2 linked regions of the Solidesulfovibrio fructosivorans JJ] genome follow. The protein of the gene in region 2 interacts with the protein of the main gene of each other region in a pairwise test. Links are inferred from orthologs where the notes say so. Each region holds a gene or a part of one and is shown on either strand. Other genes may lie near its edges.

The links.
Region 1: the proteins of DESFRDRAFT_RS01650 (region 2) and ftsA interact in binary tests that used the Escherichia coli proteins (3 or more experiments, as listed by UniProt). The link is inferred for Solidesulfovibrio fructosivorans JJ] from one-to-one orthologs.

The regions. Positions count from the first base shown.
Region 1 is NZ_AECZ01000005.1:131,543-134,675, forward strand. Bases 204-3,020 are described here. They hold ftsA (cell division protein FtsA), read left to right. Parts: upstream 204-907; coding sequence 908-2,134; downstream 2,135-3,020. Other genes in these bases: DESFRDRAFT_RS05150 (cell division protein FtsQ/DivIB), read left to right, coding at 204-692; ftsZ (cell division protein FtsZ), read left to right, coding at 2,193-3,020. Outside these bases: more of DESFRDRAFT_RS05150, read left to right, coding at 1-203; more of ftsZ, read left to right, coding at 3,021-3,133. UniProt on the Escherichia coli protein: Essential cell division protein that assists in the assembly of the Z ring. May serve as the principal membrane anchor for the Z ring.
Region 2 is NZ_AECZ01000002.1:28,217-31,405, reverse strand. What follows is about bases 180-3,052. They hold DESFRDRAFT_RS01650 (rod shape-determining protein), read right to left. Parts: upstream 2,200-3,052; coding sequence 1,159-2,199; downstream 180-1,158. Other genes in these bases: DESFRDRAFT_RS01645 (TIGR01212 family radical SAM protein), read left to right, coding at 2,307-3,052; mreC (rod shape-determining protein MreC), read right to left, coding at 180-992. Also shown: DESFRDRAFT_RS01660 (hypothetical protein), read right to left, coding at 1-66; more of mreC, read right to left, coding at 63-179; more of DESFRDRAFT_RS01645, read left to right, coding at 3,053-3,189. UniProt on the Escherichia coli protein: Forms membrane-associated dynamic filaments that are essential for cell shape determination. Acts by regulating cell wall synthesis and cell elongation, and thus cell shape.

The sequences.
Region 1 (3,133 bases), on a different replicon or contig from region 2:
TGAGCGTCGGCCTGCTTGCCGGCTACCGCTGGCTGACCACGGTCAACTACTTCGCCCTGCAGCACGTCTCCGTCACTGGTTGTTCGCGCCTGTCCGAGGAGCATATCCGCGATGTGGCCGGGCTCACCCCCGGTGTCAATGTGCTGTCGCTGTCCATGGACAGGATGCGGACCGATCTGGTCCGGGAGCCCTGGATCGACGCCGTGAGTGTGAAACGGGTGCTACCCGGCACGATTCTGGTGGATGTGAAGGAAAAAAGCCCTTCCTATCTTGTGCAGTATCAAGGAACGCTCTATTACGCCGACGAAGGTGGACGCATCATCGACAAGGTTGAGCCGGGGCAATTCGTTTCGTTGCCCCAGATCGAGGTCGAAGCCGGTATGGAGAAGCATCTGCCGCTTCTGGCCGACCTGCGCCACGCCGTGGCCGAGCATCAGGTGCCGTTCGACTTCGGGCAGATCGCCTGGTTGCGCCTGAGCTGGGGCAGGGGACTGGAAATTCGTTTGTTGGACCCGGGGATTCTTCTGTGCCTGGGTTCCAAGCAATGGGACCGCAATCTTTCCCGGATGAATCTGGTTTGGACCGACTTGCGCCGGCGGGGGGAGCTGGGCTCTGTCGGACAGATCACGGCCGAGGGAGACAAGGTCTGGGTGGAAAAACGCGGCAATTCGGGGGATGCGCCGCAAGGCTAGGGGAGCCTCCCTTAGGAGATGCTGCTGTATTTCTTAAGGAATCATGCCGAATCGGTTTTGAGGATGCGGCATGAGGAGCGCGCGGGGCGGGCAACTCCGGCGTTGGAATCCAAATTGCGTCAGAGGCGATTTTGGACATGAAATTGAAGAGCTTTTGACGTAGAAAGCCTCTGGGCATGCCGACGTCAGGAAAGGAAACGTTCAGGGAGCGGTTTATGGCCAGGTCGGAACTTATTGTCGGGCTCGATATCGGCACCACCAAGATTTGTGTGGTCGTCGGCGAACTCTCGCCCGAAGGCGTGGATGTGGTGGGTATCGGCACGAGCCCGTCCACAGGGCTGCGCAAGGGCGTGGTGGTCAATATCGAGCAGACCGTACAGTCCATCAAAAAGGCCCTGGAAGAGGCCGAACTCATGGCGGGTTGCGAAATCCGCTCGGTTTACGCCGGCATCGCCGGCAGTCGCATCAAGGGGTTCAACAGTCACGGGGTCATCGCCGTCAAGGGCGGTGAAGTCGGTCCCCGGGATATTGAACGGGTCATAGACGCGGCCAAGGCCGTGGCCATCCCGCTGGACCGGGAGGTCATCCACATCCTGCCGCAGGAATTTATCGTCGACGACCAGCGCGGCATCGCCGATCCGCTCGGCATGGCCGGCGTGCGCCTGGAAGTGCGGGTGCACATCGTCACCGGGGCCGTCACCAGCGCCCAGAACATCATCCGCTCGTGCCACCGGGCCGGCCTCGACGTTTCGGACATCGTGCTCGAGTCCCTGGCCTCGTCCAAGGCGGTCCTCACCAACGAGGAGCGCGAAATCGGCGTCGCCCTGGTCGACCTTGGCGGCGGCACCACGGACCTGGCCATCTTCGCCAGCGATTCCATCAAGCACACCGCCGTGCTGGCCCTTGGCGGCACCAACCTGACCAACGACATCGCCTTCGGCCTGCGCACGCCCATGGCCTCGGCCGAGAAGATCAAGATCAAGTACGGCTGCGCCCTGGCCGAGATGGTGCCCAAGGACGAGGTCATCGAAGTCATGAGCGTCGGGGGGAGGGAGCCCCGCCGGCTTTCGCGACAGGTATTGGCCGAAATCTGCGAGCCCCGCGTGGAGGAGATGCTGGCCCTGGTGGACCAGGAGCTCATCCGCTCGGGCATGAAGAGCCAGGTCGGCGCGGGCGTGGTCCTGACCGGCGGCACGGCGCTGATCGAAGGCATCCAGGAGCTTGGGGAACAGATCTTCAACCTGCCCACGCGTATCGGCTATCCCGACAAGGTCGGGGGCCTGAAGGACGTGGTCAACAGCCCCATGTACGCCACGGCGGTGGGGCTCCTCATGTACGGCGCGGAAAAGGAAGGCGTGGAACAGCGCTTCCGCATTCGTGACGAAAATGTGTTCAACCGCATTCTGGGGAGGATGCGGAAATGGTTCGTGGACGTAAAGTAGGCGCGTCCACGCAAGAAATTCTGGGGGATAACCAGGGAGTTCGCTAGGGGAGATCGATATGGAATACTTGGAACTCGAACAAGGCTCGAACGCCCGTATCAAGGTCGTCGGATGCGGCGGCGGCGGTGGAAACGCCGTCGAGAACATGATCTGCTCGGCCATGTCCGGCGTGACCTTCATCACGGCCAACACCGACATCCAGGCGCTGCAGAAGTCCCAGGCGGAGTACCGCATCCAGCTGGGCGAAAAGCTGACCAAGGGCCTTGGCGCCGGCGCCAACCCCGACGTCGGCCGTGACGCGGCGCTGGAAAGCATCGACGCCATCCGCGAGGCCATCGGCGATTGCGACATGGTCTTCGTCACCGCCGGCATGGGCGGCGGCACCGGCACCGGCGCGGCCCCGGTCGTGGCCCAGGTGGCCAAGGAGGCCGGCGCGCTCACCGTCGCCGTCGTGACCAAACCGTTTTATTTCGAAGGCAAGAAACGTCTGCTCTCGGCCGAGAAAGGCGTGCAGGCGCTTCGGGACGTGGTGGACTCCATCATCACCATCCCCAACGACCGCCTGCTGTCGCTGGCTTCGAAAAAAGCCACCTTCATCGAGATGCTCAAAAAGGCCGACGAAATCCTCTATTTCGCGGTCAAGGGCATTTCCGACCTCATCATGGTCCCCGGCCTGATCAACCTCGACTTCGCCGACGTCAAGGCCGTCATGAGCGAAATGGGCTTGGCCATGATGGGCTTCGGCACGGCGCGCGGCGAATCCCGCGCCCGCGAGGCGGCGCTCAAGGCCATCACGAGCCCGCTGCTCGAAGACGTCACCATCGACGGCGCGCGCGGCGTGCTCATGAACATCACCTGCGGTCCGGACCTGACCATCGAGGAAGTGGACGAAGCCGCTTCCACCATCACCGAGGCCGTCCACGAGGACGCCAAGGTCTTCTTCGGCACGGTCTTCGATCCCGACGCCACCGACGAGATGCGCATCACCGTCATCGCCAC
Region 2 (3,189 bases):
GGCGTTTTCGAGCCAGACCCCGCTGACGGTGAAAAGCGCCCAGAAAACGATGCGGCCCAGGTTCATTGGCCTGTCGCGTGCCGGGGCGGCTTCCGGCGTTTTTTGCGCTCGCCCCTGTCGGCGGGGGCGGTCTCGTGCTTTTGTCCGTCGGCGGGGGCGGCCTTGACCGCCTGGGGCGCGGAAGCGGGGGCGACGCCTTCCTGGCGCGCGGCCGCGGCTGGCGTCTTGGGCACGTCGGCCGGCTTTTGCCCGTCGCCGGGACGCGTGGCCGGGGCGATGGCCGCCGGGGACTTGGGATAGCGGGCCGCCTTGTCCGCGGCGACGGAGCCGGGCTGGCCCGCGGCGGACGTCCGGAACAGCAGGGCCACTTCCTCAAGGCGCAACGGATCGAACAGCGGCGCGGCGTGGATAAGCTGGAAAAGCGAAGCCCCGTAGCGCCCCACGGACGTCACCCTGGCCACGGGCATGCCCTTGGGGAAAATCTCCTCCAGGCCCGAAGTGACCAGGACCTCCCCTTCCTCGATGGGCGCGCCCTGGGGCACGTACTCGAGGATCAGCTCGTGGCCGGGGCCCTCGCCCTTGAGGATGCCCTGGGTGCGGTTGGCTTGGGAAAGCACGGGGATGCGGCTGTTGGGGTCGGTGATGAGCAGCACCGTGGCCGCGCTCGGAGAATAGCGCAGCACGCGTCCCACCACCCCGTCCGGAGAGACGACGGGGGTATTGGTGGTCACGCCCGAGGCGCTGCCCTTGTCGATGAGAAACGTTTCCAGGGCGGCGTTGGGCCCCAGGCGATGGGAAATGACGCGCGCCCCCTGGCGCGTCCAATCGCCGGGCGGAGTCATGGACAACAGCCGGTGCAGGCGCTCCACTTCCGAGGCGTTCTCGCGAAGCCTGGACAGCTCGTCTTTCGCGGCCGCAAGCTCCTGACGCAGCTCTTCGTTTTGCTGCCGGATGCCCACGAAATACAGGTAGCGGGTCCAAAACGACGCCACCTGCCCATGAACCCATTTTCCCGGAGCCAGGACCCACCTGGCGAATTCCAATCCGGTATGGCTCGCCAGCGTGTCGACGTAGCCTGTCCGGATGTTCCAGGTAAAAAGGCCCAGATAGAGAAAAAGGACGATGAGCAGGCCAATCGCGATCCGCTGGGGGGACGGTTTAATCTATCGTGACCTCCTTCAGCACGTTCAGGTTGTCGAGGGCCCTGCCGGACCCGAGGACAACCGTCGAAAGGGGGTCCTCGACGACGGTGATGGGAAGGGAAGTCTCCTCGCGCAGGAGCTGGTCGAGGCCGCGCAAGAGCGCCCCGCCGCCGGTCAGGACGATGCCCCGGTCCACGATGTCGGCGGCCAGTTCCGGAGGCGTCTGTTCCAGGGCGATGCGCACGGCCTGCACGATGCTCTCCACCTGTTCGGAGATGGACTTCTGCACTTCCTCGGAAGTGATGGTGATGTTCTGGGGAATGCCCGTGACCAGGTCGCGGCCCTTGACCTCCATCTCGCCGGAGCTGGTGGAGTGGTGGGCGGAGCCGACCTGGATCTTGATCTGTTCGGCCGTGGATTCGCCGATGAGCATGTTATATTTGCGCTTGACGTACTGCATGATGGCTTCGTCCATCTTGTCGCCGCCCACGCGCACGGATTTCGAATACACCACGCCGGAAAGGGAAATCACGGCGACTTCGGTGGTGCCGCCGCCGATGTCGACCACCATGTTGGAGGTCGGCTCGGTGATGGGCAGGTTGGCGCCGATGGCGGCGGCCATGGGCTCCTCGATGAGGTAGACCTCGCGGGCGCCGGCGCTTTGGGCCGATTCCTTGACGGCGCGCTTTTCCACCTGGGTGATGCCCGTCGGCACGCAGATGATGATGCGCGGCCGCACGAGCCGTCTGGAATTGTGCACCTTGGAGATGAAGTGGCGCAACATGGCCTCGGTCACCTCGAAGTCGGCGATGACGCCGTCCTTCATGGGCCGGATGGCCACGATGTTGCCCGGGGTGCGGCCGAGCATGCGTTTGGCCTCGAGGCCGACGGAAAGCACCTTGTTGCCGCCGCGAGGATCCTTTTTCACCGCCACAACCGACGGCTCGGACAAAACGATGCCTTTGCCCTTGACGAACACCAACGTGTTGGCCGTTCCCAAGTCGATGGCCAGATCGTTGGAGAACAGGCCCAATATGCGATCCAAAATCCTGGACATAGCGCCTCGCTTGCCGCAAACTCGGCTCTCGTGATCTCGTAAACGCGTTGTGTTTGCCGATTCGCACCGCGTTGTCAACGGTTGATTTCCCGTCCCGGCGACCGGCCATGACCCAGCGTTACAATACCCTTTCCCAGGCCTTTCGGCGGATTTTCGGCCGCCGGGCAAAAAAAATACCGCTCGATGCGGGCAGCGCCTGCCCCAATCGAGACGGCGCGCTTTCCCGCGCGGGGTGCCTTTTTTGCAACGCCACCGGGTCGGGAACGGGACTGTACCATAAAGGCTTCGGGCTCCGGGCGCAATGGGACAAGCTCACTGCGCCGGCCCGGGGACGCGGCGAGGCGCTTATCGCCTATCTCCAGTCCTTTTCCAACACCTACGGCCCGGCCTCGCGGCTGGAGGGGCTTCTTGGGGAGCTTATCGCCCTGCCCGGCGTCTGCGGGCTTTGCCTGGGCACGCGGCCGGACTGCCTGGACGCGGAAAAAACCGCCCTGCTCGCCGCCGTGCCCCTTCCCTACGTCTGCCTGGACCTGGGGCTGCAATCCGTTCGCGACGCGACGCTTACGCGCATCAACCGGGGCCACGACGCGGCCGCCTTCGCCCTGGCGGCAAGGGGGACGGCCGAAGCCGGACTTCGCGTCACGGCCCATCTCATGGCCGGCCTGCCCGGGGAATCGAACGCGGATTTTTGGGCCGCCGTTTCCTTTATTAATGATCTTCCCGTCACCGGGGTGAAATTCCACAACACGCTGGTCGTCGCCGGCTCGTCCCTGGCGGAACTTTTCGCCGCCGGGGGCTACGTCCCGCCTGGACGCGAGACATACGTCGCGGCGGTCGCCGAGGCCATCGCCCGGCTGCGGCCGGACATCGTGGTCGAACGCTTAAACGCCGACCCCGCGCCCGGGGAACTCGTCGCCCCGGCCTGGGCGGCGGACAAGCGCGGGGTGCGCGAGGCCATCGCCGCCGCCCTCGAAGAAGGCGACATCCGGC